Regions from separate parts of the Kluyvera sp. genome, predicted to be linked through region 4. Evidence: predicted binding sites of a transcription regulator. Region 4 holds the regulator's gene; each other region holds the start of a gene.
What was found. Region 4 encodes PurR, which represses purine synthesis genes. Its sites were predicted from a motif close to CANGCAAACGTTTGCNTG; they were not measured.
Positions count from the first base shown of each region.

Region 1: gcvT (glycine cleavage system aminomethyltransferase GcvT) is a predicted target of PurR. The motif match lies at 2,432-2,449, and genes of this name have one in related genera.
Region 2: pyrC (dihydroorotase) is a predicted target of PurR. The motif match lies at 4,418-4,435, and genes of this name have one in related genera.
Region 3: ACW14G_RS20465 (nucleobase:cation symporter-2 family protein) is a predicted target of PurR. The motif match lies at 4,956-4,973, and genes of this name have one in related genera.

Region 1 covers NZ_CBDKZX010000038.1:791-8,651, forward strand. The annotation lists partial or broken gene ACW14G_RS13800 (glycine dehydrogenase (aminomethyl-transferring)) at 1-738, opposite strand, end outside; gene gcvH (glycine cleavage system protein GcvH) at 862-1,251, opposite strand; gene gcvT (glycine cleavage system aminomethyltransferase GcvT) at 1,278-2,372, opposite strand; gene ubiI (FAD-dependent 2-octaprenylphenol hydroxylase) at 2,765-3,967, opposite strand; gene ubiH (2-octaprenyl-6-methoxyphenyl hydroxylase) at 3,986-5,164, opposite strand; gene pepP (Xaa-Pro aminopeptidase) at 5,161-6,477, opposite strand; gene ACW14G_RS13830 (YecA/YgfB family protein) at 6,530-7,108, opposite strand; gene zapA (cell division protein ZapA) at 7,267-7,596, shown strand; RNA gene ssrS (6S RNA) at 7,638-7,821, shown strand; gene ACW14G_RS13845 (5-formyltetrahydrofolate cyclo-ligase) at 7,841-7,861, shown strand, end outside.
Region 2 covers NZ_CBDKZX010000028.1:13,851-21,711, reverse strand. The annotation lists gene murJ (murein biosynthesis integral membrane protein MurJ) at 1-838, opposite strand, end outside; gene ACW14G_RS11845 (Gfo/Idh/MocA family protein) at 950-1,873, opposite strand; gene ACW14G_RS11840 (YceH family protein) at 1,879-2,529, opposite strand; gene rimJ (ribosomal protein S5-alanine N-acetyltransferase) at 2,539-3,123, opposite strand; gene tatA (twin-arginine translocase TatA/TatE family subunit) at 3,443-3,652, shown strand; gene ACW14G_RS11825 (lipoprotein) at 3,792-4,352, shown strand; gene pyrC (dihydroorotase) at 4,488-5,534, shown strand; gene dinI (DNA damage-inducible protein I) at 5,605-5,850, shown strand; gene bssS (biofilm formation regulator BssS) at 6,128-6,382, shown strand; gene solA (N-methyl-L-tryptophan oxidase) at 6,521-7,639, shown strand; gene ACW14G_RS11800 (DUF2770 family protein) at 7,685-7,798, shown strand; gene trhO (oxygen-dependent tRNA uridine(34) hydroxylase TrhO) at 7,795-7,861, opposite strand, start outside.
Region 3 covers NZ_CBDKZX010000099.1:361-8,221, reverse strand. The annotation lists gene yicI (alpha-xylosidase) at 1-1,532, shown strand, start outside; gene ACW14G_RS20470 (AsmA family protein) at 1,711-3,387, opposite strand; gene ACW14G_RS20465 (nucleobase:cation symporter-2 family protein) at 3,511-4,902, opposite strand; gene gltS (sodium/glutamate symporter) at 5,186-6,388, shown strand; gene glpK (glycerol kinase GlpK) at 6,477-7,861, opposite strand, start outside.
Region 4 covers NZ_CBDKZX010000055.1:2,445-10,305, forward strand. The annotation lists gene ACW14G_RS16465 (riboflavin synthase subunit alpha) at 194-832, shown strand; gene cfa (cyclopropane fatty acyl phospholipid synthase) at 872-2,020, opposite strand; gene punC (purine nucleoside transporter PunC) at 2,319-3,512, opposite strand; gene punR (DNA-binding transcriptional activator PunR) at 3,625-4,551, shown strand; gene purR (HTH-type transcriptional repressor PurR) at 4,555-5,580, opposite strand; gene cydH (cytochrome bd-I oxidase subunit CydH) at 5,875-5,964, shown strand; gene ACW14G_RS16495 (MFS transporter) at 6,125-7,291, shown strand; gene sodB (superoxide dismutase [Fe]) at 7,373-7,861, opposite strand, start outside.

The DNA.
Region 1 (7,861 bases), on a different contig from region 4:
GGCAACGCTCACCACCACTTTGCGGGATTTCAGTTCAGCAATCAGTTTGCTGTAATCATGCACTTCGCCAGTAGTGCCCACCTGCTGCAGCAGCACGCCAAAGACATCCTGGTGTTCCAGCGCTTTGTCGGCATCATCGACGATAACGTCAAAACCAAAGGTTTCCGCACGAGTACGAACGACGTCCAGCGTTTGCGGATGCACGTCAGCCGCGACGAAGAAGCGATTTGCATTCTTCAGCTTGCTCACACGCTTGGCCATCGCCATCGCTTCCGCGGCAGCGGTCGCTTCATCCAGCAGGGAAGCGGAAGCCATATCAAGACCGGTCAGATCCAGCGTGACCTGCTGGAAGTTAAGCAGCGCTTCAAGGCGGCCCTGAGACACTTCCGGTTGATACGGAGTATAAGCGGTGTACCAGCCCGGGTTTTCCAGCATATTGCGCAGGATAACCGGCGGCAGCTGCACCGGGGTGTAACCCATGCCAATATACGACTTAAAGCGCTTGTTGCGACCCGCAATCGCCTTCAGCTCCGCCAGCGCGGCGAATTCTGTGGTGGCCTCGCCTACCTGCGGCGGCGTGGCAAGCTGGATATCTTTCGGCACGATCTGTTCAATCAGTGCGTTGAGTGAATCCGCGCCAACCGTTTTGAGCATCTCTTGCTGCTGCTGGGCGTCCGGCCCGATGTGACGTTCAATAAACGCGCCACGGTTTTCAAGCTGGCTTAAAGTCTGTGTCATGAGCGATGGTTCCTGAAACGTGCGGTGATTTTAAGATTTCATCTTCCAGAGGAAGAGGTTTGGGGTGACAGTGCGAACATACCCTCACCCCGGCCCTCTCCCGGAGGGAGAGGGGGAAAACCGTTATTCGTCTTCTAACAGGGCTTCGTATGCGGTCGCGTCCAGCAGTGCGGCAACTTCCGCTTCATCGCTGGCCTTGATCTTGAAGATCCAGCCACCGGCGTACGGTTCGCTGTTTACCAGCTCCGGTGAATCACCCAGCTCTTCGTTAACCGCAACGATTTCGCCGCTGATTGGCGCGTAGATATCGGAAGCCGCTTTCACAGACTCCGCCACCGCGCAGTCGTCGCCCGCGCTGACGGTCGCGCCGACTTCCGGCAGGTCAACAAACACCATGTCGCCCAGTAACTCCTGCGCGTGCTCGGTGATACCCACGGTGTAGCTGCCGTCGGCTTCTTTGCGCAGCCATTCGTGTTCTTTACTGTATTTCAGTTCTGCTGGTACGTTGCTCATCAAAAAATCTCCAGAATAATAATCGGTTACGCCACGGCCTTGCCGTTACGTACAAAAACAGGTTTGGTGACCTTCACCGGCATTTCACGGTTACGGATTTGCACAATCGCCGTCTCGCCAATGCCCTGAGGGACGCGAGCCAGCGCAATACTATGGCCTAAGGTCGGCGAGAAAGTCCCGCTGGTGATCACACCTTCACGCGCATTGCCGTTCGCATCGGTAAAACGTACCGGCAGTTCGCCGCGCAGCACGCCTTTTTCGGTCATCACCAGGCCCACCAATTGTTCGGTGCCTTTCTCACGTTCGATCTCCAGCACGTCACGACCGATAAAGTTGCGATCGGCCGGTTCCCAGGCAATGGTCCAGCCCATATTGGCCGCCAGCGGAGAGATGCCTTCGTCCATCTCCTGTCCGTACAGGTTCATACCGGCTTCCAGACGCAGCGTATCGCGTGCGCCCAGGCCGCAAGGCTTCACGCCCGCCTGGACCATCTGCTGCCAGAAATCCGCCGCCTGCGCTTTCGGCAGGGCAATTTCATAGCCCGCTTCGCCGGTATAGCCGGTGGTGGCGATAAAGAAATCGCCCGCCTGCACGCCGAAGAACGGCTTCATGCCTTCTACCGCATGGCGCTGTTCATCGCTAAACAGCGTGCCCGCTTTCGCCTGCGCGTTTGGCCCCTGCACCGCAATCAGCGACAGGTCGTCACGAACGGTGATGTCAATGGCATAAGGTTCAGCGTGTTGGGTAATCCAGGAGAGGTCTTTTTCGCGGGTGGCGGAGTTAACGACGAGGCGGAAGAAATCTTCGGTGAGGTAGTAAACGATCAGGTCATCAATCACGCCGCCCGATGCGTTCAACATCCCGCTATAAAGCGCTTTGCCGGGTTTGGTGAGCTTCGCCACGTCGTTGGCCAGCAGATAGCGCAGAAACTCGCGGGTGCGCGGGCCGTGTAAATCGACGATCGTCATATGCGACACATCGAACATCCCGGCATCGGTACGCACCGCATGGTGCTCATCAATCTGCGACCCATAGTGCAGCGGCATCATCCAGCCGTGGAAATCCACCATACGCGCGCCACATAACACGTGCTGGTCATACAAAGGCGTTTGTTGAGCCATCATGTCCTCGTTGAATATATCGCACCACAAAAACACGCGCCGACGCCCGTCCAGGCACCGACGCAAACGTTCTCTTTTCCCTGAACTTACCACCGAACACCGAGCTAAACCATCAGGAAAAAAGGGACATCACATTAGCTTATGACCAAAAGTCGCCAAAAAGCATACAGAGGAATCAACTGGAAAAAAGCGAATTACACCACATTTAATTAACAATAATGGTTAACAATTCAGCATAAGATAATATTTCCTGCGAAAAACAGGGCGACTTTCCCGTAACATAAAATTTGATGGATTAATAAAACTAATGCGAAAAAATGGGTGAAATTAGAATTTTTCAAATGAGGGGGAAGACTCCCGGTGGAACCACCGGGAGTAAAAGTGTGAGCGACTTAACGAAGCCACTCCGGCAGGTCATTCAGACCCATTGCCTGACGGATCAACTGTGGTTTTACGCCGGGCAGCGTATCGGCGAGTTTAAGACCAATATCGCGCAGCAGTTTTTTCGCCGGGTTCTCACCGGCAAACAGTTCGCGGAAGCCCTGCATTCCCGCCAGCATCAGCGCGGCGCTGTGTTTGCGGCTGCGTTCGTAGCGACGCAGATAAAAATGCTGGCCGATATCTTTCCCCTGCGCGTGCAGACGTTTCAGCTCTTCAATCAACTCGGCGGCATCCATAAAGCCCAGGTTAACCCCCTGCCCCGCCAACGGATGAATGGTGTGCGCCGCGTCGCCAACCAGTGCAAGACGGTGCGCGGCAAACTGACGCGCGTAACGCCCGGTCAGCGGGTAAACCTGCCGCTCGCTCTCCACCCGACACAGGCCCAGGCGGTTATCAAAAGCAATGCTCAGCGCTTTGTTGAACTCGCTTTCCTCCGCCTGCTGCATCCGCTGCGCCTCTTCCGGCGACAGCGACCAGACGATAGAACACAAATGCGGATCGCTGAGCGGCAGGAAAGCCAGAATGCCGTCGCCGTGGAAACTCTGACGCGCTACCGCCTCGTGCGGCTCTTCCGTCCGCACGGTCGCCACCAGCGCGTGATGGCGATAGTCCCAGAACGTCAGCGGAATATCGGCTTTGTTACGCAGCCAGGAGTTGGCGCCATCGGCCCCTACCACCAGACGTGCGGTCAGCATGCCGCCGTCTTTCAGCGTCAGAAACGCTTCGTTTTCGCCCCAGGCGACCTGCTGCAATTCCGCAGGCGCCATCAGGGTGATATCCGCGCTACGCTCGGCTTTCTGCCACAGTGCATGATGAATAACCGCATTTTCGACGATATGCCCCAGATGGCTGTAACCCATGCTGCGATCGTCAAACGCAATGCGGCCAAAACTGTCTTTATCCCACACTTCCATGCCGTGGTAGCGGCTGGCGCGCTGGGCGACAATCGCCTGCCAGACATCCAGCTTTGACAGCAGCTTCTCGCTGCCGGCATTAATGGCGGATACGCGCAGCGCAGGCGGCGCATCGGCGGCCAACGCTTGCGGTAACGATTGTTCCAGCACGGCAACCCGCAGGCCGCTGCCCTGTAAACCGCAGGCCACCGCCAGCCCGACCATACCACCGCCTACGATGGCAACATCAACACTTTGCACATTCACTCCTTACAGCTCTTAACGGGCGACCCAGCCCAGCGTCCGCTGCGCCAGCACATCACGGGCAGGGGTAAATAATTCCATCGCCATCAGCCCCACGTTGCGCCCGACAACCAGCGGGGCCCAACGGTTAGCAAACAGATGCACCAGCCCATCGGTAACACCGATGGTGGCGGCTTTATCCTCCGCCCGCTGACGCTGGTACTGGCAGAGCAACGTATAGTCGCCGATATCCTGACGCGCGGCATGCGCCTGCGCCAGGTTTTCTGCCAGCGTCATCACATCGCGCAAGCCAAGGTTAAACCCCTGTCCGGCGATAGGATGCAGCGTTTGCGCGGCATTACCTACCAGCGCCAGACGGTGCGAAACCGTACGTGTCGCGGTGGTCAGGGAGAGAGGGTAGACGTTGCGCGCGCCGGCCTGCGTGATACGCCCTAAACGCCAGCCGAACGCACGCTGCAGTTCGTCACAGAAACGTGAATCGGACCAGCCGAGCACTTCATCATGGCATTCCCGCGGATGGCACCAAACCAGTGAACAGCGGTTCTGCGACATCGGCAGCATCGCCAGCGGGCCATGTTCGGTAAAGCGTTCAAACGCGCGCCCCTGATGCGGAATAGCGGTGGTGACGTTCGCTATCACCGCCAGCTGGTTATACGGCTCCTGCTGCCAGTAAATTCCGCAGCGTTCACCTAGCATTGATCGCGAGCCATCAGCCGCCACCAGCAACTTACCGTGCAGCGTTTCGCCGTTATCCAACGTGACGCTGACGCCGTCAGTCTGCCGCTCAACCTGCGCAACGCGCGATGGGCAGTGTAGCGTCACACCGGGAGCACGGCGCAGCAGGCCGAACAATCGCTGACCAACGTCGTGGAGTTCAACCACGTTGCCCAGCGCCGCCAGACGATAGTCCTGCGCCTCCAGCGTAACAAACCCGGCGTGGCCGCGATCGCTCACGTGAACGGTGGTTATCGGGGTGGCGCAGTCGGCAATCGCCTGCCACAGGTTAATCTTCGTCAGCTGTTGGCAGGTGCCCGCAGCCAGCGCGATCGCCCTGGCATCAAAGCCCGGATGCTGTGCGGCGTCGATATCCGCTGCTTCAACCAGATGCACCGGCAGACGACCCGCCGTCAGCTGCGATACCGCCAGCGCCAGCGTGGCGCCGGTCATCCCGCCGCCGACAATAATCAGGCTCATAGCTGGCGTGCCGCCGCCATCAGCGCCTCAATGTCGTCCGCATTCTTCACGACGCTCGCCGTCAGGTTTTCATTACCGTCTTCGGTAATCAGGATGTCGTCTTCAATACGAACACCGATGCCGCGGTACTCCGCCGGTACGTCCGCGTCCGGCGCAATATACAGGCCCGGTTCAACGGTCAGCACCATGCCCGGCTCCAGTACGCGAGAGCGGTCAGCGCCGTATACGCCGACATCGTGAACGTCCAGCCCCAGCCAGTGGCTCAGGCCATGCATAAAGTACGGGCGGTGCGCGTTATCGGCGATCAACTGATCAATCTCGCCTTTGAGGATCCCCAGACCGTGCAGCCCGGTCACCATGATACGCACCACTTCGCCGGTAACTTCCTGAATGGAAGTGCCCGGACGGTACAGCTCGAGCGCCTTGTACAGCGACGCCAGCACGATGTCGTAAATAGCACGCTGCGCCGGGGTGAATTTGCCGTTTACCGGGAAGGTACGGGTGATGTCACCGGCGTAGCCTTTGTATTCGCAGCCCGCGTCAATCAGCACCAGCTCGCCATCGCGCAGTTCCGATTCATTTTCGGTGTAGTGCAGAATGCAGCCGTTTTCACCGCCGCCGACGATGGTGTTGTAAGACGGGTAGCGCGCGCCGTGGCGAGTAAATTCGTGCAGAATCTCGCCTTCCAGCTGATATTCAAACATCCCAGGACGGCATTTTTCCATGGCGCGAGTATGCGCCAGCGCGCTGATTTCACCGGCGCGGCGCAGGATATCAATCTCTTCGCTGTCCTTGAACAGGCGCATTTCGTGCACCATCGGACGCCAGTCGATCATCGCGTCCGGCGCGGTCAGATTCTGGCGCGAACCTTTGCGCAGTTTATCCAGCGCGGTGAAGACAATCTCATCAGCCCAGGCATATTCCCCCTGCGCGTGATAAATCACGTCGAGGCCGTTCAGCAACTGGAACAACTGCTGGTTGATTTCACTGAATGCCAGCGCGCGGTCAACGCCCAGTTTTTCCGGCGCCGCGTCCTGCCCTAAGCGGCGGCCAAACCAGATTTCCGCCGTCAGGTCGCGAACGCGGTTGAACAGCACGCTGTGATTGTGGGTGTCATCGCTTTTAATCAGCACCAGCAAGGCTTCCGGCTCGTTAAAGCCGGTGAAGTACCAGAAATCGCTGTTCTGGCGATAGGGATACTCAGAATCCGCGCTGCGCGTCACCTCTGGCGCGGCAAAAATCAGCGCCGCGCTGCCTGGCTTCATTTGCGCCAGCAGTGCCTGGCGGCGGCGGAGAAACGCTTGCTGTGTCATGACATCTCCTTTCAATCCCTTCGCGCTGCGACGAGCAGAGCAGGTATTATGTTTAGTGTAAGGTTGGTTTCCGGACTTCCGGTGCCGTCGGCTGCGGATGGGTGAAAGTATCGTGGCACAGCAGCGCCGCTACGCGAACGTATTCGATAATTTCTTCCAGCGACATCTCCAGCTCTTCCTGATCTTCATCTTCTTCATAGCCAAGTTGCGCAATATTTCGAAGATCGTCAATGGCTTCGCCCGCTTCTCCCTTCACTTTATCCAGCTTCGGCTGAACCATCCCCAAGCCAAGCAGGAAGTGATTCACCCAGCCGGAGAGCGCATCGGCGCGGTCAAACACGCTGACGTCGTCGCCTTCAGGCAGATAAAGCTGAAAAAGGAAGCCGTCATCTTCCAGTGCGTCGCTGGTGGCCGAATGCATGGAGCGCAGTGATTCAGCAAGCTCGTGGCCAAACGCCAGACCTTCGTTAGTCAGATCGTGAACCAGCGGCTGCCATGAGCTGTCGTTGTTTCCGCCGCAAAGCAGACCGCTGAGCAGGCCGTGCATTTCCGCAGGCGTCAGGCCTACCCCTTGTTGGTTTAACAGCTGGTTCAGCAGGGTGTAACCAGGCATTTCGTTCTGTATAGACATGCGCATTCGTCATTGTTGGGTGGAATTCATGGTATGCTACCACTTTGGACCCTGGAGATACCAGAAAAGGGCTTGTAAGTTCATACCAGGGTAGCTATAGTGTCGCCCCTTCACATCCTGAGAGTGAAGGACGCGCAGTCAATCAGCAGGAAGGTGGCATGTCTGCACAACCCGTCGATATCCAAATTTTTGGCCGTTCACTGCGAGTGAATTGCCCGCCTGAACAAAGAGATGCTTTGAATCAGGCCGCGGACGATCTGAATCAGCGGTTGCAAGATCTGAAAGAACGCACTAGAGTCACAAATACTGAGCAGCTGGTTTTCATCGCCGCGTTGAACATCAGCTACGAGTTAACTCAGGAAAGGGCGAAAACGCGTGACTATGCTTCAAGCATGGAACAGCGCATTCGGATGCTACAACAGACCATTGAACAGGCATTGCTTGACCAGGGTCGCATATCCGATAAATCAGCACCAAACTTTGAATAACACTTTGCAGTTTACTATGGTAGAGTGACTGTGAAGAAAAAATTTCTCTGAGATGTTCGCAAGCGGGCCAGTCCCCTGAGCCGATATTTCATACCACAAGAATGTGGCGCTCCATGGTTGGTGAGCATGCTCGGTCCGTCCGAGAAGCCTTAAAACTGTGACGACGCATTCACCTTGAACCAAGGGTTCAAGGGTTACAGCCTGCGGCGGCATCTCGGAGATTCCCTTCTACCTACCCGGTCTTATGACGCACTCATCTGAGCAA
Region 2 (7,861 bases), on a different contig from region 4:
CCAGCACGCCTGACGGGAACTCCATCAGACGGTCGGCGTAATACATCCACGAGACGGAGCCGGAAACGAGAAACGAGGCAAAAATGGTGTTGATGATCAGCGAGATCTGGCTCACCGAGACGCCGAGAATTGCCGGCCCCATCTGTTTCACCACCCGCACCGCGCCCGCGTCTTTAAAGTTGATGCGCGGCAGCACCAGCATGCCGATTTTTTTCAGATGCGGAAGCTGATAGGCCAGTTGCAGCACGCCGCCGACGGTCACCGCCCACGCCAGCGCCAGCACCGGCGGATGGAAATGCGGCGCGGCGAACAGCGCGAAGCCAATCATGCTGATATTAAGGAAGGTTGGCGCAAAGGCTGGCACCGAGAAGCGGTTCCAGGTATTCAGGATCGCGCCGACCAACGAGGCGAGTGAAATCAACAGAATATACGGGAAGGTAATACGCAGTAGCTGGGTGGTCAGCGTGAACTTGTCAGCGGTGTCGGCAAAGCCCGGCGCGGTAATGGTGATCACCCACGGCGCGGCCAGCATCCCCAGCACGGTAACAATCGCCAGCGCCAGCGTGAGCAGCCCGGAAACGTAAGCGACAAATACCCGCGTGGCCTCTTCACCCTGCTTGCTTTTGTATTCGGCCAGAATCGGCACAAACGCCTGGGAAAACGCCCCTTCGGCAAAAATTCGACGCAGCAGGTTCGGTAGCTTAAACGCCACGAAAAAGGCGTCGGTGGCCATTCCTGCCCCAAACACCCTCGCCACAATCGCGTCGCGCGCAAATCCCAGCACGCGCGAAAACATGGTCATCGAGCTGACGGCTGCCAGCGATTTTAATAGGTTCATGACTTTGTGATTCCACAACCCGCAAACAAAACGCCCGGTAGACGGGCGCGAAAAAGTGGCGTTAGTCTACCGGGTTCGGGATGAATTGCTACTGCCAGTTGTTACAGCTGGTTATTCGCGGATCGCCTCATGCCACAGCCCTTCCACGATACGCTGGGCCATAATAGCCTGCTCCCCCGCCGTTTCCGGAACCGTCTGATTTTGCACGCATTCAATAAAATGATGCGCACAGCCGACAAACCCACGCTGTTCGAGGGTCGTTTGCCAGCCGGGAATCGGCCGCGTCACGACGCCAGCGCCACGCTCTTCACGCCATTCGCGCATATCGGTGACCTCATAGAGCCCGCCGTCCGCCACCGCCTGCACCGACTCACGCTGGCTGCCTGCGCGGCGATGCATACTGGTGGTAATCTGTAGGCCTGGCTGGCTGAAGTGGTGCTCGGCATAGAACATGCAGCCTTCATCGGTGGTTTGCAGCACGCCATCGCTGAGTTTGGCCTTACCGCCCGCCAGCCACAGCGCGGTATCCACCACGTGCAGATAGTCATCCAGCAGGGTAAATCGCAGATCGTGCGGGCCGACGCTGTCGCTACGATGTTTATCCATCCGCAGCGAGGCCATTTCACCCGCCTGTTTTTTCAGCTCACGGTACAGTGGCGAAAAGCGGCGGTTGAAACCCACCATCAGGGTCAACTTTTTGCGCGCCGCCAGCGCCACCAGCCGTTCCGCATCATCAAGCTTATCGGCCAACGGTTTGTCCACGCAGACGTGCACCCCTGCGTTCAGCAACTCGCTGACCACCGCATAGTGAGACGCCGTGGAACTGTGCACAAATACCGCGTCGCACTGGGCGGCCAGCGCCGCCAGCGAATCGGCGTAAGGCATGCGGTAGGTTTCGCACACCTTCAGCGCCTTTTCTTTACCCGGCGACCAGGCGGCCTGTAGCGTCCAGTCTGTTGCCGCGCTCACCACCGGCAACCATGCCTTCTGCGCAATACCGCCCAGGCCGACCACACCAATGCGAATTTTAGCCATGCTGATTACTCCCCAAGGTGCGCCAGCAGTGAATCCAGACGCTGTTTCAGTTCCGCAACTTCGCCTTCCAGCGCTTCAACCCGGTCGCGCAGATCGCTATCAGCCGCTGGCGCACTGCTCTGAGCCGCTACCGACTGTAAATCAACTTCACCGCTAAACAGATGCATATAGCGGCTTTCCCGCTTGCCTGGTTCACGCGGCAGACGCACAACAAACGGGCCGTCTTCGCGGTTCGCCAGACGTTCCAGGGTACTCTCCACCTCGGCCATGTCGGCAAATTCATGCATGCGCTGCGCGCGACCACGCAATTCACCTGGCGTCTGCGCGCCGCGCAGCAGCAGTGTCGTCACCAGCGCGACTTCGGCAGAAGAGAGTTTCAGATCGCCAAACTCCGAGTTGCAAAAACGCTGTTCGTACTTGGTGACGCGGTTACCAAACCCACTGACCGTACGCAAATAGTGGCGCTTGACCAAAGTATCGAGCTGATCCTGAACTTCCGCTTCGCTGAGCGTCATCACCGGCTCGCGATTGGTTTTCTGATTACAGGCCGTCGCTACGGCGTTGATCGACAGCGGATACTGCTCCGGCGTCGTCACCTGCTTTTCCAGCAGGCAGCCGATCACGCGAGCTTCCAGAGGCGTTAATTGGTATTTCATGGTGATTCCTTAGCGGCCAGGCGTCCATTGTGGGGTGGTTAAGGCGGTCAGTACATGATCGCGCCATTCACCGTCAATCAGTAAATAGTCCTTCGCATAACCCTCTTTTTCAAAACCGAGACGCGCCAGCAGATTCCCGCTGCGCTGATTATGCGGCATATAGTTCGCCATAATACGGTGAATATGCTGCGTGCGCTGCATATAACGAATGGCGGCGGTCAGCGCTTCGTACATCATCCCCTGCCCCTGCCACTTCTGGCCGATGGAGTAGCCGAGATAACACGCATGGAACGACCCGCGCACCACGTTGGAGAAGTTGGCGACGCCGATGATCTCTTTTTCCTCAGGGTCAAGCAGCGCGAAATAAAAGGCGGTTCCCTGCTTGTGGAACTCGTTAATCATCGACAGGCGCGCCTGCCATCCTGAGGGATAGCAGTGGCTGTCATCGCGAATGGGTTCCCAGGGTTTTAAAAACTGTCGATTCTCGGCGTAATAATCCGCCAGACGCCACGCATCCCGGTCGTGAATCAACCGCACAACCAACCGATCCGTGGTCAACCGAACTTTCGGCACGTTACTGCGATAGCCAAACATCTCACTACTCCTGTACCCAAACTATACCCTGATCGTTTAACTATACCTGCCCGACGGCAGCCAATGAAAACAACACGCTGTCTTTTTGCATTGTGATAAAAAAGGACCACCGCTGGCAATACGAGAAAAGGTGAGATCGCGCGGAAAATGAAGATGTTTTGTCTTAACGGCCGACAGGCGCTAAGCAGTTGAGAAATGAGATAAAACGCAGAGGTTATTTTTTATCGGTTCCAGCAGGTGAATTTATGCCATTAACAGACAAATATTTCCCCGCGCGGTTTGCGAGAATTGGTCATTATTTTCTCAATAGGTTTGTATCATGGGTGAAATTAGCGTTACCAAACTCTTAGTGGTCGTCGTGCTTTTTGTTCTGGTGTTCGGCACCAAAAAACTCGGTTCCCTCGGGGCGGACCTGGGCACGGCGTTAAAGGGCTTTAAAAAAGCGATGAACGACGTGCACGCCGACACGGATGCCGACTTTACCGCAGAGAAGAAAACGGCAGAGAATAAGCCGCACGACCAAGCCTGAAGCCCGCAAAATCAGCGAGTAGCGTTCACCATTTTGCCCCATCCGCGGCACTTTCAGTATTTTCCGCTGTCAGATTGTTACTGACAGCGTATGCTGCTTATTGTCAGGATGCATACAACGCTTTACGTTGAGGAACCCCATGAAAAAATTGTTAGTCATTGCCGCCCTGATCGTTAGCGGCCTGGTTGTTGGCTGTAATCAGCTTACGCAATATTCGGTCAGCGAGCAGGAGATTAATCAGGCGTTGCAAAAACGCAATAATTTCTCCAAAGATATCGGGGTTCCGGGCGTGGCAGACGCCCATATCGTCCTCAACAATTTGACCAGCGCCATTGGCCGTGAAGAGCCGAATAAAGTGAGCCTGAGCGGTGACGCGAAGCTGGATCTGAACTCCCTGTTCGGCAGCCAGAAAGCTAACATAGCCCTCAAGCTGAAGGCCTTACCGGTGTTTAATCAGGAGCAAGGCGCCATCTACCTGCAGGAGATGGAAGTGGTGGATGCTAAAGTCACGCCGGAGAAAATGCAGTCGGTGGTGCAAACGTTAATTCCGTATCTTAATCAGTCGCTGCGAACCTACTTCAACAAGCAGCCGGCCTACGTGCTGAAAGAAGATGCCAGCAAGGGTGAAGCGCTGGCGAAGAAATTCGCGAAAGGCATTGAAGTGAAGCCAGGCGAAATCATTATCCCGTTCACCAACTAATCCCTTGTTGTTCATGCCCGATGGCGCCATGTCATCGGGCATTATTTTTTACGGAAAAGGATGCAAAGGAAAACGTTTCCGCTTATCCTTAGTGCCCGGCAAAAATGACTGATATCCCACCAGCCGGAGCCTTACATGACCGCATTACCGCAAGTTCTGAAAATTCGCCGCCCAGACGACTGGCATATCCATCTTCGCGACGGCGAGATGTTGAAAACGGTTGTTCCGTATACCAGCGAGCTGTATGGCCGCGCGATTATTATGCCGAACCTGGTTCCGCCAATTACCACCGTCGATGCGGCTATCGCCTATCGCCAGCGCATCCTCGACGCGGTGCCTGCCGGGCACGACTTCACTCCGCTGATGACCTGCTATTTGACCGATACGCTGGATCCAAACGAACTGGAGCGCGGTTTTAACGAAGGCGTATTCACCGCCGCGAAGCTGTATCCGGCTAACGCTACCACCAACTCCAGCCACGGCGTCACCAGCATCGATGCGATTATGCCCGTGCTGGAGCGCATGGAGAAGCTGGGTATGCCGCTGCTGGTGCACGGCGAAGTGACCCATGCAGAAATCGATATTTTCGACCGCGAGGCGCGCTTTATCGACAGCGTGATGGAGCCGCTACGCCAGCGTCTTCAGGGCCTGAAAGTGGTGTTCGAACACATCACCACCAAAGATGCCGCCGAGTATGTGCGCGACGGCAATGACCTGCTGGCCGCCACCATCACGCCACAGCATCTGATGTTCAACCGCAACCATATGCTGGTCGGCGGCGTGCGTCCGCATCTGTACTGCCTGCCGATTCTGAAACGCAACGTTCACCAGCAGGCGCTGCGCGAACTGGTTGCCAGCGGCTTTACCCGCGCCTTCCTCGGCACTGATTCCGCGCCGCACGCCCGTCACCGTAAAGAAGCCAGTTGCGGCTGTGCGGGTTGCTTTAATGCGCCTGGCGCGCTGGGCAGCTACGCCACCGTGTTTGAAGAGATGAACGCGCTTGAGCATTTCGAAGCGTTCTGCTCGCTGAACGGCCCGCGCTTCTACGGCCTGCCGGTTAACGACAGCTACGTTGAGCTGGTGCGTGAAGAGAGTCAGGTCGCGGAAAGCATCGCCCTGAGTGATGATACCTTAGTGCCGTTCCTCGCCGGAGAAACGCTGCGCTGGACGGTGAAAAAATAAAATCGCCCCCCTGTTGTAAACGCCTGAATATGGCTGTATAAATATACAGTATATTACACAGGGGGCAATTATGCGTATTGAAGTCACTATTGCAAAAACCACCGCGCTGCCGGCAGGCGCCTTAGACGCGCTGGCAGACGAACTTTCCCGCCGTATCAACAACCAATTTCCAGACAGCGGTGGCGCCCTTAGCGTGCGCTATGCTGCCAGCAATAACCTTTCCGTGATCGGTGGCATTAAAGAAGATAAAGACCGCATCAGCGAAATCCTCCAGGAAACCTGGGAAAGCGCCGACGACTGGTTCATCACCGACTAAATTTTCCCTCATTGTGTTTTTTTTGCCGGGTCGCCCCGGCTTTTTTTATTCCCGCGCTTGTTTTTCTGTGATCAATCCCCACTTTTTACATTAGCGGTAAAAAATTGCGCGACATGGTTGTTTATTGCGCAAATAGCCGACTAACTCAGGAATTTGTGTTGCTTTTGATTTCAATTCTCGAGTATTTATTGAAGTGTTGTATACTGATAAAGCTTCACAAAAAATTGCATTAGACCTCGAGAGTTGTTGCCTTTTAACACGTAAATAAGGGGTTATGATGGAAAAGAATAATGAAGTCATCCAGACCCATCCCCTCGTCGGATGGGACATCAGCACCGTAGATAGCTATGATGCGCTGATGTTGCGCCTGCACTACCAAGACCCCAATCAATCGAGCAATAAAGAAGCAGAAGTTGGCCAAACGCTATGGCTGACGACCGATGTCGCACGTCAGTTTATTTCCATACTGGAAGCCGGGATTGCCAAAATTGAGTCTGGCGATTACCAGGTCAACGAGTATCGCCGGCATTAGCGCCGATACTTTTCTCGTCGTAATGGCAAACAGGCACCCTCGGGTGCCTTAATTATTTTCACGCTTGTATAACAACTGCAGCTTAATTTACTCTACCAGACACAGATTTCGCGCCTCATTATCGAGTCAGGAAAGACTATGCAATACGATCTCATTATTGTTGGCAGTGGCTCCGTCGGTGCCGCTGCCGGTTATTACGCCCGTAAAGCGGGTTTAAACGTCCTGATGACCGACGCCCATATGCCGCCCCACCAGCAGGGTAGCCACCACGGCGACACGCGTCTGATGCGCCACGCCTACGGCGAGGGTGAGAAATATGTGCCGCTGGTACTGCGTGCGCAAGCGCTTTGGGACGAGCTGTCCGCCATCAGCGGCGAAGAGCTGTTCGAACGCAGCGGCGTGGTGAATCTTGGCCCCGCCAACTCCACCTTCCTGCAGACCGTCGCCCAGAGCGCCGAGCAGTTTAACCTGCCGGTAGAGCGGCTGGACGCCAGCGCGCTGATGGCCCGCTGGCCCGAAATCACCGTGCCCGCCGACTATCAGGCCATTTTTGAACCCGGCTCCGGCGTACTGAAAAGCGAACTGGCGGTAAAAACGCTGATCGCGATGGCGAAAGACGCGGGTTGCGCCCAGCTGTTTAACTGCCCGGTCACCGCCATCCACAGCGATGCCGATGGCGTAACGATTGAAACGTCTGAAGGCCGCTGGCAAGGTAAAAAACTGCTGCTGACCGCCGGTACCTGGGTGAAACAGTTCTACCCTGAACTGCCGATTCAGCCGGTACGTAAGGTTTTTGCCTGGTTCCAGGCCGATGGCCGCTATAGCCGTAAGAATAACTTCCCGGCGTTTACCGGCGAGTTGCCTGACGGCGATCAGTTCTACGGTTTCCCGGCGGTTGAAAACGAATTGAAAATTGGCAAACACAACGGCGGGCAGCTAATCAACAGCCCGGAAGAGCGCAAAGCGTTCGGTTCGGTCGCCAGCGACGGCTCAGAAGCGTTCGGCTTCCTGCGCCAGATTTTGCCCGGCATCGGCGGCTGTCTGTACGGCGCAGCCTGTACCTACGATAACTCGCCGGATGAAGACTTTATTATCGACACCCTGCCCGGCCAGCCCGACGTGCTGTTTATCGGCGGTCTGAGCGGCCATGGCTTTAAGTTCGCTACCGTACTGGGCGAAATTGCCGCCCAATTTGCGCAGCAGCAGACGCCAGCGTTCGATTTAAGCCCCTTCGCGCTGGCCCGTTTTAACCACTAAAAATGAACGGCCCCGACAATGCGGGGCCGTTCTACAGAGAATGATATGCGTCGTCTGTTTTACTACCTGATCAACAACATTCGCGAGCACCTGATGCTTTATCTGATGCTCTGGCTGCTGCTGGCCCTCGCCGATATCGCCTATCTCTATTTCAGCTAGTTGTTTTGCCCTTCCGGGTCAGGAATGCCTAAACGCGTATTCAAACGCCCGCGCGACTTATTA
Region 3 (7,861 bases), on a different contig from region 4:
TGCCGCCAGCCTGGTCTTTCGGCCTGTGGCTGACCACCTCATTCACCACCAACTACGACGAAGCGACCGTTAACAGCTTTATCGACGGTATGGCCGAGCGCAATCTGCCGCTGCACGTCTTCCACTTCGACTGTTTCTGGATGAAAGCCTTCCAGTGGTGTGACTTCGAGTGGGACCCGGTGACCTTCCCGGATCCGAAAGGCATGATCCAGCGCCTGAAAGACAAAGGGCTGAAGGTCTGCGTGTGGATTAACCCGTACATCGGTCAGAAATCGCCAGTTTTCAAAGAGCTGAAAGAGAAAGGTTACCTGCTGAAGCGCCCGGACGGTTCTGTCTGGCAGTGGGATAAATGGCAGCCGGGGCTGGCGATTTACGACTTCACCAACCCGGAAGCCTGCCAGTGGTACGCCGACAAGCTGAAAGGCCTGGTAGAGATGGGCGTCGACTGCTTCAAAACCGACTTCGGCGAGCGTATTCCGACCGACGTACGCTGGTTCGACGATGCCGACCCGCAGAAAATGCACAACCACTACGCCTATATCTATAACGAGCTGGTGTGGAACGTGCTGAAAGAGACCGTTGGCGTGGAAGAAGCGGTGCTGTTTGCCCGTTCCGCCTCCGTGGGGGCGCAACAGTTCCCAGTGCACTGGGGCGGCGACTGCTACGCCAACTATGAATCGATGGCGGAAAGCCTGCGCGGCGGCCTGTCGATTGGTCTGTCCGGGTTTGGCTTCTGGAGCCATGATATCGGCGGCTTTGAAAACACCGCGCCGGCGGATGTCTACAAGCGCTGGTGCGCCTTTGGCCTGTTCTCCAGCCACAGCCGCCTGCATGGCAGCAAATCCTATCGTGTGCCATGGGCGTATGACGAAGAGTCCTGCGACGTGGTGCGCTACTTCACCGAAATGAAGTGCCGCATGATGCCATACCTGTATCGTCAGGCGGCGCTGGCGAACGAGCAGGGCACGCCGATGCTGCGCGCCATGATGCTGGAGTTCCCCGACGACCCGGCGTGCGACTACCTCGACCGCCAGTACATGCTGGGAGATTCCCTGGCGGTGGCGCCGGTGTTCACCGAAGCGGGCGATGTGCAGTTCTACCTGCCGGAAGGTCGCTGGACGCATCTCTGGCACAACGACGAGGTGCAGGGCAGCCGCTGGCATAAGCAGCAGCACGACTTTATGAGCCTGCCGGTGTATGTGCGCGATAACACCCTGCTGGCTCTGGGCAACAATAACCAGCTGCCGAACTACGCCTGGCATGAAGGCACCGCGTTCCAGCTGTTCCATCTGGAAGAGGGCCGTCAGGCAGTCTGTGAGGTGCCGACGCAGGACGGCTCCGTTATCTATACGCTGACCGCAAAACGTCAGGGCAACGTGATTACCGTGACGGGCAACGGCAAAGCCAGCGGCTGGACGCTGTGCCTGCGCAATATCCAGCAGATTGCAGGCGTGCAGGGCGGGGCGCAGGCGGGGAGCGAGCTCGGCGTGGTGGTGACGGCGCAGGGTAATGAGCTGGTGATTACACTTTAGTATTGAGGATACCCCCTCACCCTAACCCTCTCCCCGCGGGGGAGAGGGGACCGATAGTGTAGGTTGTGCGTTTGGTTTTCCCCTTACCAGGGAGGCGCTGGTCATACAGCGAGCACTTTGGATTTTCCCCCTCGCCCCTTTGGGGAGAGGGCCGGGGTGAGGGAGAAAACCCGCGCGACTACCTTATCTCGCCCCCCAGCATCTGCTGGGTTACTTCCTGTTTCTCCATATTCACCGCATGCAACTGTCCATTCACCGTCGGTTTTAGCGGTGCCTCTGCTTGTACATTTCCGCTTGCTGTAAGCTGAATATTCCCGTCGCCAGTAATCGGCAATGCCGGCCAGCCCCACTGCTGCAGCACGTTCAGCGGCACGCCGCGGCCGTTAAGCGTGACGTTGGTCTGGCGCTGCGGCTGCTGCGACACGGTAGCGGTGGCTTCCAGAATCCCTTTTTCGGTAAAGGCGCTCAGTTCGCTGATGTTGACCTGAGAAGCGTCTGCGTTCAGCGTCATGGACGGGCGGCGGACGTCAACGCGGTTAAAGGTCGCCGCCGCGCCGTTCAGCGTGGCGCTGCCGCCCCACACGCCCCACTGGCGATTTTTGACCAGTTGCAGGTTGGCGCCGTAACCGTCCAGCGCGGTGATCTGCCACGGGAAGGCTGGGTCGATATCGATAATCAGGTTACGGCTGGCGCCGAATTTCTTCAGCGTGACGCTTTGTAGCCATGGCGGCAGTTGCTCCATCCACAGCGTTTTCCAGTTCTCCGGCAGCGTATACTCCAGCCCGGCGAAGACCGCGTCGTCCAGCACCAGGGCGTTAGCGTCGCGCAACCAGTTGCCGGAGCTGCGCACCATCCCGCCTTCCCAGCGCGAGGTGAACTGGCGTAGCGCAATGCCCTGTGGCGAGAATTCCGCGTTGAGAATCGGGTCGAGCAAATGCAGCGAGCCGTAGATAAACTCGCTGGCGTTGAGCGACAATTTCCCGTCGCTGCTCTGCCAGCCGCCCTGGCTGAGCGTCAGGTTGCGCAAGTTCAGGTCCAGATCGGTGACCGCCCAGTCCGGCCCCTGCAAACGCGCATCGGTCACGTCGAGCCGGCCAATCTGCAACGACGGTACGGTGGTCAGCGGGGCAAGGAAGTCGAGCAGCGATTTATCGCTTTGCATGCGGATATCGTTGAGGCGCAGATTATCAACCACCCAACTGCCGTCCGCGTTGCGGCGGGCATTGCCCGTCAGCGAGCCACGCGCCATATCCGCGCCGACGGTGGTCAGGGTGACTTCATCGTTGTTGATATCGCCTTCAATCAGCACGTTGGTGGCCGGTACGCCGTTCAGCGCCAGCGAGCCTGCGCTCATTTGAATTCGCGCTTTTTTGCCCAGCACGTTGCCGGCTTCCGGCGCCCACGGCATCACGCCGCCTGAGACACGCTGCGCGCTCAGTTCCCAGCCGGTTTCCGGGCTGTTGAGCGCCATATTGCTCAGCTGTAGGCGGTCGGCGACAAACGGCAGCGGCGCGGTGGACGGCGACAGGTTGAGGGTCCCGTCCTGTAAAAGGATGGTATCAACATGCAGCGGATCGGTAATTTGTCGCGAGCTTAGACCAATATCCACCGTTTTCGCGACCAGCGTCGCGGGCTTGCCATCGCGGCCAAAGGTGACGTTTTGCAGCAGGATATGCGACGGGGACGAGAAACGGTGATCCATCGCATCGAACTTCACCTGCCAGCTGGTGTTATCGCTGAGCCACTGGCTGATGTGGCGCGCGCCCCAGCGCGTTTGCAGTAGAAAGTAAAAGGCCAGAATCACCAGTAGCAGGGCGATCAGCAGCCAGATAATGAGCTTTCCAAGAAATTTCATGATCTTCCGTCCTGAGAAGGGCACATAAACCTGTTATGCATGATTTATGGGCAATCCTCAAGGCAGGAATCGTATTATTCGATGTCGGCGGCAGTGGCTAAGGTGCCACCGCCGCGAAGTGAATTACTCTTTCTCTGGCGGGAAAACCAGGTTCAGAATGATGGCGGTGATGCCACCTGCGGCGATGCCGGAAGAGAGCAGGTTTTTCAGCCAGTCCGGCGCGAACTGCAGAATCTGCGGCTGCTGAGACACGCCCAGGCCAACGGCCAGCGACAGCGCGATAATCAAAATGGCGCGGCGGTTCAGCGGCTCGCGGGAAACGATGCGCACGCCGGAGGCGGCGATGGTGCCGAACATCACCAGCGTTGCGCCGCCGAGGACCGGTTCCGGAATATGTTGCACGAAACCGCTTACCGCCGGGAACAGGCCCAGCACGATCAGCATCAGCGCCACCACAAAGCCAACGTAGCGGCTGGCGACGCCGGTCAGCTGAATAACGCCGTTGTTCTGGCCAAAGCAGGAGTTCGGGAAAGTGTTGAACACCGCGGAAACGCAGGAGTTGAGGCCGTTTGCCAGCACGCCGCCCTTCAGACGCTTCATATACACCGGGCCGGAGACCGGCTGCTCGGAAACGTCAGAAGTGGCGGTAATGTCGCCGATGGTTTCCAGCGAGGTGATCATAAACACCAGCATCAGCGGCAGCAGCAGGTTCCAGTCGATACCGAGGCCGTAGTACAGCGGCGTGGGGATCATAATCAGGCTGCTGTTGGTCGGCGCCGTGTTTTCCGGCAGCATGCCGAGGAACCAGGCAATCAGATAGCCCGCCGCCATGGCGATCACCAGCGACGCAATGCGCAGGTACGGGTTACGCTGGCGGTTAAGCAGAATAATAATGGCCAGCACTACGCCTGCCAGCAGCAGGTTTTTCGGCGCGCCGAAGGTATTGTCGGCCATGGCCGCGTAGCCGCCGCCGATGGAGGTCAGGCCGACCTGAATCAGCGACAGGCCGATAATCATCACCACCACACCGGAGACCAGCGGCGTAATCACGCGGCGCGCCAGGTGCAGCACGCGAGATAAGAGCATCTCGGTGCAGCTTGCCAGCATCAGGGTGCCAAACAGCGCCGCCATCATCGTCGGCACGTCCGCGCCGCCGGTTTTCAACGCCGTGCCGCCCATAATCAGCGGCGCCACGAAGTTAAAGCTGGTGCCCTGAATCGACAGCAGGCCAGAGCCTACCGGGCCCCAGGCTTTAATCTGAATGATCGATGCCACACCGGAAGCGAATAACGACATGCTGATAATGTGCTGAGTATCTTCAGCTGGCAGGCCAAGGGCCTGGCAAATCAGCAGCGCGGGGGTGATCACCGCGACAAACATCGCCAGCAGGTGCTGGAGTGCGGCGAAGAGGGTTTGCGGAAGCGGCGGACGGTCTTCCAGGCGGTAAATCAATTCGCTGGTTTGCTTATGCGCAATCGGTTGCGCATTGGCTTGTTCGAGTGTGTTAGAGGACATCTCAGAGGCAATCCCGTGGTGGAAAAGTGGCGATTTTAGCGGACTGGTTGGTAAAAGCAAACGGTTGCTTTCGTATGCGGCAAATTATTGCGGAAAATACCCCTGTGAAATGCGCGTGTTTAACCGCGTGCGTTAACGAAAATGCTGACAAATAATACCTTTTTCTATCACTTTAGCGCTTTTCATGATTACACTTTGGGCCGATGCCTCATGAAGAGGCGATCTCGACATCGGAAAATTGTCGCGTGTGAATGGATCATGCGTTTAGTCAGGAGCTGTAATTATGTTTCATCTCGATACCTTATCGACGCTCGTTGCCGCAACGCTCGTATTGCTGCTGGGACGAAAGCTGGTCCAGAGCGTTTCCCTTCTCAAGAAATACACCATTCCCGAGCCCGTTGCGGGCGGCCTGCTGGTGGCGCTTGCGCTGCTGGTGCTGAAAAAGAGCCTGGGCTGGGAAATCGACTTTGATATGAGCCTGAAAGACCCGCTGATGCTGGCCTTCTTCGCGACCATAGGTTTGAACGCGAATATTGCCAGCCTGCGCGCGGGCGGAAAAGTGGTGGGCACATTCCTGATTGTTGTCGTCGGCCTGCTGCTGCTGCAAAACTCGCTGGGCATTGGGATGGCGAAGCTGCTGGGGCTTGACCCGATTATGGGGCTGCTGGCCGGGTCGATCACGCTGTCGGGCGGCCACGGTACCGGCGCGGCGTGGAGCAAGCTGTTTATCGAACGCTATGGCTTTACCCACGCAACGGAAGTTGCCATGGCCTGCGCAACCTTTGGCCTTGTGCTCGGCGGCCTGATTGGCGGGCCGGTCGCGCGCTATCTGGTGAAGCATTCATCGTCGCCGAACGGTACGCCGGACGATCAGGAAGTGCCTACCGCGTTTGAAAAGCCGGATGTTGGGCGCATGATCACGTCGCTGGTGCTGATTGAAACTATCGCCATGATCGCTATCTGTCTGACGGTGGGCAAAGTGATTGCGCAACTGTTGGCGGGAACGGTACTGGAGCTGCCAACGTTTGTTTGCGTGCTGTTCGTGGGCGTTATTCTCAGTAACGGTATGGCGCTGCTTGGTTTTTACCGGGTATTCGACCGCGCGGTGTCGGTATTGGGTAACGTGTGCTTATCGTTATTCCTGGCGATGGCGTTGATGAGCCTGAAACTCTGGGAGCTTGCGGACCTGGCGCTGCCGATGATCGCGATTCTGGTTGTACAAACCGTGGCGATGGCGCTGTATGCGATTTTCGTCACCTACCGTCTGATGGGGAAAAATTACGACGCGGCGGTGCTGGCGGCGGGTCACTGCGGTTTTGGTCTCGGCGCGACGCCGACGGCGATTGCCAACATGCAGGCGATTACCGAGCGTTTCGGGCCATCGCATATGGCGTTCCTGGTGGTGCCGATGGTGGGGGCGTTCTTTATTGATATCGTCAACGCGCTGGTGATTAAGCTGTTCCTGCTGCTGCCGATGTTTGGTTGAAATAAAAATGCCGGAGCTTATCTCCGGCATTTTTTTGCCTGATGGCGCTACGCTTATCAGGCCTACAAACGGCGTCTCCGCTCGGTGCTTACTCGTCGTGCTCTTCCCACGCTAACGCGCGTTTCACCGCTTTCTTCCAGCCGCTGTAGCGGAAGTTACGCTCGGTGGTTTCAATCCCCGGACGGAACTCGCGCTCAATGACCGCTTTCTCCTGCAGCTCATCCAGGTTCTGCCAGAAGCCAACCGCCAGACCGGCGAGGTAGGCCGCGCCCAGCGCCGTCACTTCGCGTACTTCCGGGCGCTCTACGCGAGTGCCAAGGATGTCGGACTGGAACTGCATCAGGAAGTTGTTGGCCACCGCGCCGCCGTCTACGCGCAGGGCGTGCAGACGAATGCCGGAGTCGGCCTGCATCGCTTCCAGTACATCACGGGTCTGATAGGCGATGGATTCCAGGGTGGCGCGAATAATGTGGTTCGAGTTCACGCCGCGCGTCAGGCCGAAAATCGCGCCGCGCGCATACGGATCCCAGTACGGCGCGCCCAGGCCGGTAAAGGCTGGCACCACGTACACGCCGTTGGTGTCTTTCACCTTGGTGGCGAAGTATTCGGAGTCGAACGCGTCGCTAATCAGCTTCATTTCGTCACGCAGCCACTGAATGGATGCGCCAGCCATAAACACCGCGCCTTCCAGCGCGTAGTTTACCTCGCCGCGCGGGCCGCAGGCGATGGTGGTCAGCAGCCCGTGGCTCGAAGCCACCGCTTTTTCCCCGGTGTTCATCAGCATAAAGCAGCCGGTACCGTAGGTGTTTTTCGCCATCCCTTCCTTCACGCACAGCTGGCCGAACAGCGCCGCCTGCTGGTCGCCGGCGATACCGGCGATAGGAATACGGGTGCCGCCTTTACCGCCGATGTTGGTCTGGCCGTAGACTTCGGAAGACTTACGCACTTCCGGCAGCATGGCGCGCGGGATATCCAGCGCATCCAGCATCTTGTCATCCCATTCCAGGGTGTTGATGTTGAATAGCATGGTGCGCGAGGCGTTGGTGTAGTCGGTGACGTGCACGCGACCCTGGGTCATTTTCCAGATAAGCCAGGTGTCGACGGTACCGAACAGCAGTTCGCCGCGCTTCGCACGCTCGCGGGAGCCTTCCACGTGGTCGAGGATCCACTTCACCTTGGTGCCGGAGAAGTACGGGTCCACCACCAGACCGGTGGCTTTGCGTACGTACTCTTCCATCCCGTCGCGCTTGAGCTGCTCGCAGATATCCGCCGTACGACGACACTGCCAGACGATGGCGTTGTAGATCGGTTTACCGGTTTCACGCTCCCACACCACGGTGGTTTCGCGCTGGTTGGTGATACCGATAGCGGCAATCTGATCGGAGTTAATGTCGGCCTTCGCCAGCACTTCTACCAGCGTGGAGCTTTGGGTCGCCCAAATTTCCATTGGGTCGTGCTCTACCCAGCCTGGCT
Region 4 (7,861 bases):
AAGCCGCCTTAACCGGCAGCAAGAAGAATAAATAGAGGAATTGCTCCGATATTGTAGCGAGGATTTGCTATTAATCTAGTCAAAAAAAAGGGGGCGTGCCGCGGAAGGTGGCAACCTGTTTTATCAACTGCTATTGTGCGTAGCAGATAAACCGGTAGCGATACCGGTACGATGATTAACAGGAGTTAACGATATGTTCACTGGTATTGTGCAGGGCACGGCAAAAATCGTGTCCATTGATGAAAAACCTAACTTCCGCACCCACGTCGTGGCGCTGCCGGAACATATGCTGTCTGGCCTTGAGACCGGCGCATCAGTGGCCCACAACGGCTGCTGCTTAACGGTTACGGAAATTAACGGCGACCAGATTAGCTTCGACTTAATGAAAGAGACGCTGCGCATTACCAACCTGGGCGATGTCAAGGTGGGCGATCTGGTTAACGTCGAGCGTGCGGCGAAATTCAGCGATGAAATTGGCGGCCACTTAATGTCGGGTCATATTATGACCACTGCAGAAGTCGCAAAAATTCTGACCTCGGAAAACAACAAGCAGATCTGGTTTAAAATCCAGGATCCATCGCTGATGAAATATGTTTTGTATAAGGGTTTTATCGGGATTGATGGCATTAGCCTGACCGTTGGGGAAGTGACGGCGACTCGCTTCTGCGTGCACCTGATTCCGGAAACGCTGGAGCGTACCACGCTGGGTAAAAAACGCCTTGGCGATCGCGTGAATATCGAGATTGATCCGCAAACTCAGGCGGTTGTCGACACCGTAGAGCGCGTGATGGCGGCAAAAGAAGCCGCGGTGACCCAGGCGATTGCAGAGTAAAGGAAAACGCCTGCACCACACGGTGCAGGCGTTGAAGTACTAGCGCGCGACGCGCAGACCGTGTTCTACCCCTCGGGAGAACATCACCTGCCATAGCTGAATATCCCGCGCGCGGAACGCGCCCGCACAGGCGTTGAGATAGTAGCTAAACATTCGCTTGAATCGTTCAGAATAGTTGTCCGCGATTTCCGGCCAGCAGGCGAGGAAACGCTCGTACCAGGCCATCAGCGTGGTATCGTAATCAGCGCCGAAGTTATGCCAGTCTTCCATCACAAAGTGAGGCTCGCTGGCGACGGCAATCTGGCGAACTGAGGGTAAACAGCCATTCGGAAAGATGTATTTGTTGATCCACGGATCGACATTGTTGTCGGTCTTCTTCGAACCAATGGTGTGCAGTAAGAACAGACCATCGGGCTTCAGATTGCGGTCGACGACGTTGAAATAGGTGTCGTAGTTTTTCGGGCCCACGTGCTCGAACATCCCCACAGAGACGATACGGTCGAACTGATCGTTGAGGTCGCGGTAATCCTGAAGCAGGATCTCCACATCCAGCCCTTCACAGCGCGCCTGCGCCATTTTCTGCTGTTCGGCGGAAATGGTAACCCCTTTGACGCTAACCCCGTATTTTTTCGCCATAAAGGCGGCTAAACCACCCCAGCCGCAGCCGATATCCAGCACGCGCATTCCCGGCTTCAACTGCAACTTCTGGCAGATGAGGTCGAGCTTGGCCTGTTGGGCTTCTTCCAGCGTTTTGGCTTCTTTCCAGTAGCCGCAGGAGTACTGCATAAATGAATCAAGCATGCGGCTGAAAAGATCGTTGCCAAGGTCGTAGTGTTCTTTGCCAACCTGCCAGGCGCGTCTGCGGCTCTGGAGGTTAAACAGACGAGCGCCGGCAACGCGCAGCGTATCTTTGAAATGGTGCGGAAGTTGATTTTCTAATCCGGCGCGCAGCACCTTGTCGAAGAAGATATCGAGACGGTCACATTCCCACCAACCGTCCATATAGCTTTCGCCAAGGCCTAACGAACCTTCTTGTAAAACACGTTTGAAAAGACGCGGATTTCTGACTTGAATATCGCAGGAGGCATTGCCGTTGATTTCAATACCTGCTCGGTTTAGCAGCTCGCTAACGATGCGATACCAGTCGTCGTCCGGTACACTTACTTCTTCTATACACGATGAGCTCATAGCTTCTCCATCCCGACCTGATGATCAGAACCTTAAAACAGCGTAGACGCTTTTTTCTGGTTTGTGAGAAATGTCACGAAAAATTCGTGAGCCTGCTATCCGACGTAGCACAGAGGAAGGGAAGAACCCCTTGCCGAAAGCCAATCCATGGTTTAACGGGAAGCTATCCTGCTCCCGCTTAATTAGTTCAATGTATATTAATTATGTGATGCCGATCCAGTATAGGACGCTAAGTGTATTGATTCAACTAAAAACTTAGCGCCCTAATCATTTCTTATGGGATTGATATGAGTGATGTTTAGGCGTGGGAACTCGCGTGCTCATTTTGACGTTCAGCACGACGTGCAGAGCGCTGCATGCGGTAGCCAATGCCGGCGAGAACCACGGTGACCAGCATCACGCTCGTGGTGGTCAGCAACGGCGTTGCAATCAGCGTTGAGACCGCCAGGCTTGCCAGGAAGCACAGCCCCAACTGCAACGTGTTCTGTAGCGCGGCTGCTCGGCCAGTTGCCTGTGGGAAGGGCTTCAGCGCCTGCGCAACGACAATGGGATAAATCGCCCCGTTGGCGGTTGCCATGATGCAGAAGGGGATCAACAGCGCGGTCAGGGAGACGCCTTCAGCAAGGCCGACGCCCCAGGTCCCGATAACGCTGAGCGCGAAGAGCACCAGCAGCCACGGCAACATTTGGCTACCCTGCCATTTTTGCAGCGCCGCGCGACAGCCATAGCCGCCAATCAGGAAAGCGATGGTTTGCGGTACATAGCTCAGACCAATCACCGTCGGGCTGTAGCCCATTTCATGCAGAATAAATGGCGAACCGGTCAGCCAGGCGAAAAAGCTGGCGGAGCAGGCGGCGTAAATCAGCACGTTGCCGCGGTAGTCCTTACTGCGCAGCAGACGTAAAAACGTGAGCTTCTCTTCACTGGCGACGTTTTTATTGTGGGCAGGCTTCAGACGCAGAGCGGGCAGCATCAATACCAGGGTAATGATAAACAGCGTTGCGAAGATGGCCTGCCAATCAAAGTGGGCCAGCAGCCAGCTGCCGAGTAGCGGTGCCAGCGCAGGTGACAGGCCGACCAGCGGCATAATGGTCGCAAAAATACGGTTGGTGCGCTGAGCGGGATAATAATCGGTAACCATGGCTTGCCAGGTCACCGCGGCGGCGCAAACGCCAACCGCCTGCACGAAGCGCAGCACCAGTAGGGTGGTACCATCGCGAACCCACAGCATGCCAAGGCAGCCGATGGCAAAAATGGTCAAACCGGCCAGCAGGATCGGTTTACGGCCATAGCGGTCAGACAGCGGCCCCCACAGTAGCTGCGCCACGGCGAAACCCGCGAGGAACAGACTCAGGCTCGCGCTGACGGCGGATGCCGGCGTTTGCAGGTCTTGCTGAATGGCGGCGAACGCCGGTAGGTACATATCGGTAGCCAGGAAGCCCAGCACGCTCAGTCCCGCGAGCCAGACTAAAAATCCTTTCCCAGGTTGCATAAATTGCCTTTTTTATCGTAGTTCACACTGTGCCGCTGAGTGTAGAGAGTGCATTCCCTGTTGTGAAACGCTAATATTTGAGGCATGGATTCAAATTTTTTGCAGGCAGAAAATGTGGTCTGAATATTCTCTGGAAGTGGTTGATGCGGTCGCGCGCAACGGTAGCTTTAGCGCCGCGGCGCAGGAGCTACACCGGGTGCCCTCTGCAGTAAGCTATACGGTGCGACAGCTTGAGGAATGGCTGGCGGTGCCGTTGTTTGAACGTCGCCATCGGGATGTTGAATTAACGCCTGCGGGAGCATGGTTTCTTAAAGAAGGGCGTTCTGTTATCAAAAAAATGCAGATCACCCGTCAACAGTGTCAGCAGATTGCCAACGGCTGGCGCGGCCAGCTGGCGATTGCCGTTGATAACATCGTGAAACCTCAGCGCACCCGTCAGCTGATTGTCGATTTTTATCGCCACTTCAGCGACGTCGAACTGATTGTCTATCAGGAAGTGTTTAACGGCGTCTGGGATGCGCTGGCGGATGGGCGCGTGGAGCTGGCGATTGGCGCGACGCAGGCCATCCCGGTTGGTGGCCGTTTTGCCTTTCGCGACATGGGCATGCTCAACTGGCACTGCGTGGTGGCCAGTACGCATCCGCTCGCGAAGATGGACGGGCCGCTGAGCGATGACGTGCTGCGCAACTGGCCGTCGCTGGTGCGGGAAGACACCTCACGGTCGCTACCCAAGCGAACGACCTGGCTGCTTGATAACCAGAAGAGGGTGGTGGTGCCGGACTGGTCGTCGTCGGAGACCTGTATTTCTGCCGGACTTTGTGCGGCGATGGTGCCGGGACATCTGGCGCAGCCGTGGCTGGAAAGCGGAGAGTGGGTTGCGCTGGAACTGGAGAATCCGTTCCCGGATGCAGCCTGTTGTCTGACCTGGCAACAGAGCGAAGCGTCGCCGGCATTAAGCTGGCTGCTGGAATATTTGGGGGATAGCGAGACGCTAAACGATGAGTGGCTGCGGACGCCCGTTCAGGACGCCCACAGTTAACCCTTAACGACGGTAATCGCGATACGGGCCGTCGGCCACGGAACGTCGCTCGATCAGGCGCGGATGCACCTCAATCGACTGCGACTCTTCGCGCTTGCTGACGATACGATCCATCAGCATATTGAAGGCCGTCTCACCAAGTGAGTCTTTCGGCTGATGAATGGTGGTCAGCGCCGGGGTAAAGAAACGTGAGTTACGCACGTTGTCATACCCGATCAGCGAAATATCCTGCGGCACGCGCAGCCCCATTTCATCGGCGGCGCAAAGCGCGCCCATGGCCATAATGTCGCCGCCACAAAAGATAGCGGTAGGGCGCGGGTGCTGGGAGAGAATCTGCTGCATAGCGCGATAGCCAGACTCCGGCTCGAAGTCACCCTGGACTATCCAGTTTGCCGGAACATTGATTTGCGCTTCTTCCATGGCCTTCATAAAGCCAGCCAGGCGTCCTGCGCCGGTGTTACGTTCCAGCGGGCCAGGAATGACGCCGATATCACGGTGGCCGCGTTCGATCAGATAACGACCCGCCATATAGCCGCCTTCGAAGGCGTTGTCGATGACCGAGTCGGTAAAGTCGGCTTTGGCTTCGCCCCAGTCCATCACCACCATTGGAATATGGCGATACTCTTCCAGCATTGAGAGCAGGGATTCCGGATATTCGGAACACATCACCAGCAGGCCATCAACGCGTTTTTGCGCCATCATTGACAAGTAGGCGCGTTGTTTCTCGAGATTGTTCCACGCGTTGCCAAGGATCAGGGTATAGCCCTTCTGGAAGCAGTTTTTCTCAACGGCCTCGATAATTTCAGCAAAGTAGGCCGCTTCGCTGCTGGTCGCCAGCAAACCAATCGATTTGGTGTGGTTGACCTTCAGGCTACGGGCAACGGCGCTTGGGGAGTAGTGCAGCTCTTTAATCGCTGCCCACACCGCTTCCCGCGTCTCTTCGGCGACAAAACGCGTCTTGTTAATTACATGTGATACGGTTGTAGTGGAAACGTTTGCGCGCTTCGCTACATCTTTAATTGTTGCCATTCCATCTCACTCCAGACCCTGGCCTGCCCCTGATAAACTCGAAACGAAAACGTTTGCCTTTATACACCCTGACGCAATTTTGTAGATTGCGGTTCGCCAGGAAAACGATACAGGACGACAGGAGGGGGTCAATGGCCGGTACGCTTATAAATAAGCGTCGAATTTTGACGTATCCGGACGCAAAGTGGAAGAGCAAAAACCAACATCCTGCTAAATCTGTGAAGATTTTTACGATTATCTGTGCAAAAATGAGTGAGCTCAGTTTTGCTGTGGTCATAAAAAGGAGAAAAATTGATGAGTACCGAACTTAAGATGTCACTCACCACGACCGTTATTGTGCTGGCGTTGATCGTCGCTGCTGGACTTACCGCTGTTCTGCATTGATTCTTCCATGAGGGGGCGTTCGCGCCCTCATGTCTGATTGTTAGCAAATTAGCAATAATCTTTTGCTGTTTTGTACACTTCTGCTTTTCTGTGATTAATGTCATGCTTTTGCCCTATATTGCCATGCCGCGTCTGTCGTGCGGCCAATCGGAGCTTTTGCATGAAAATCAATTTTCCCTTACTCGCGCTGGCCATTGGCGCTTTTGGCATAGGGACCACCGAATTCTCGCCGATGGGGTTACTGCCGGTCATCGCAAAGGGCGTTGACGTCTCGATCCCGGCTGCCGGTATGCTGATTAGCGCCTATGCGGTTGGCGTGATGGTCGGTGCGCCGCTGATGACGCTGCTGCTTTCTCATCGTGCCCGCCGCAACGCGCTGATCTTTCTGATGGCCATTTTTACCCTTGGCAACGTGCTGTCGGCCATCTCGCCGGACTACACCACCTTAATGCTGTCGCGCATTATTACCAGCCTGAACCACGGTGCGTTCTTTGGCCTGGGTTCAGTGGTAGCGGCAAGCGTGGTGCCGAAGCATAAGCAGGCCAGCGCCGTGGCGACGATGTTTATGGGCCTGACGATCGCCAATATTGGCGGCGTACCGGCGGCAACCTGGCTGGGTGAAACAATCGGCTGGCGTATGTCGTTCCTGGCGACTGCGGGACTGGGGATTATCGCTATTATCGGTCTGTGGTTGTCCTTGCCGAAGGGCGGGGCGGGTGAAAAACCTGATGTGAAACGTGAACTGTCGGTGCTGGTGCGCCCACAGGTGCTTTCCGCACTGCTGACCACCGTACTCGGCGCTGGCGCGATGTTTACGCTTTACACCTATATCTCACCAGTGTTGCGTACGATCACGGATGCGACGCCGGGCTTCATTACGCTGATGCTGGTGCTGATTGGCGTTGGGTTCTCCATCGGTAACTACCTCGGTGGCAAATTTGCTGACCGTTCAGTCAGCGGCACGCTGAAGGGGTTCCTGCTGCTGTTAATGGCTATCATGCTGGCCATACCGTTCCTTGCGCAAACGCAGGTCGGTGCCGCGTTCAGCATGGTGGTGTGGGGCGCGGCAACCTTCGCCGTGGTACCGCCGTTACAGATGCGTGTCATGCGTGTGGCGCACGAAGCGCCGGGGCTGTCATCGTCGGTCAATATTGGGGCGTTTAATCTGGGTAACGCGTTGGGTGCGGTGGCCGGTGGGGCGGTGATTTCCGGTGGTCTGGGCTACAGCTTTGTGCCGGTGATGGGGGCGATTGTCGCCGCGCTGGCCCTGCTGGTGGTGTTCATGAGCGGCCGTCGTCATGGTGAAGAGGCCTTCGCCAGCCAGTAAACAAAAAAACGCAGAAGGCGTTTCCCTCTGCGTTAATCAATCAAACCCGGCGAAGCTTTGCGACGCTGGGTTTTTTGCTACTTATGCTGACAGATTTTCAGCTACGAATGCCCAGTTAACCAGAGCCCAGAAGTGCTCGAGGTAGTTCGGACGCGCATTGCGGTAGTCGATATAGTAAGCATGTTCCCACACGTCAACGGTCAGCAGCGGTTTGGCGTCGGTCGTCAGCGGAGTGCCCGCGTTAGAGGTCGACACGATGGCCAGAGAGCCGTCTGCTTTCTTCACAAGCCAGGTCCAGCCAGCGCCGAAGTTTTTCACAGCGGCATCGGTGAACTGCGCTTTGAACTCTGCGAAGCTGCCGAAGGATTTATTAATGGCTTCTGCGACAGCACCGGTCGGTTCGCCACCGGCATTTGGCGCCAGGCAGTGCCAATAGAAAGTGTGGTTCCAGACCTGAGCTGCGTTATTGAACACGCCGCCTTCAGAAGTGCGCACGATCTCTTCCAGCGTTTTACCTTCAAACGCGGTGCCTTTGATCATGTTGTTCAGGTTGGTAACGTAAGTCTGGTG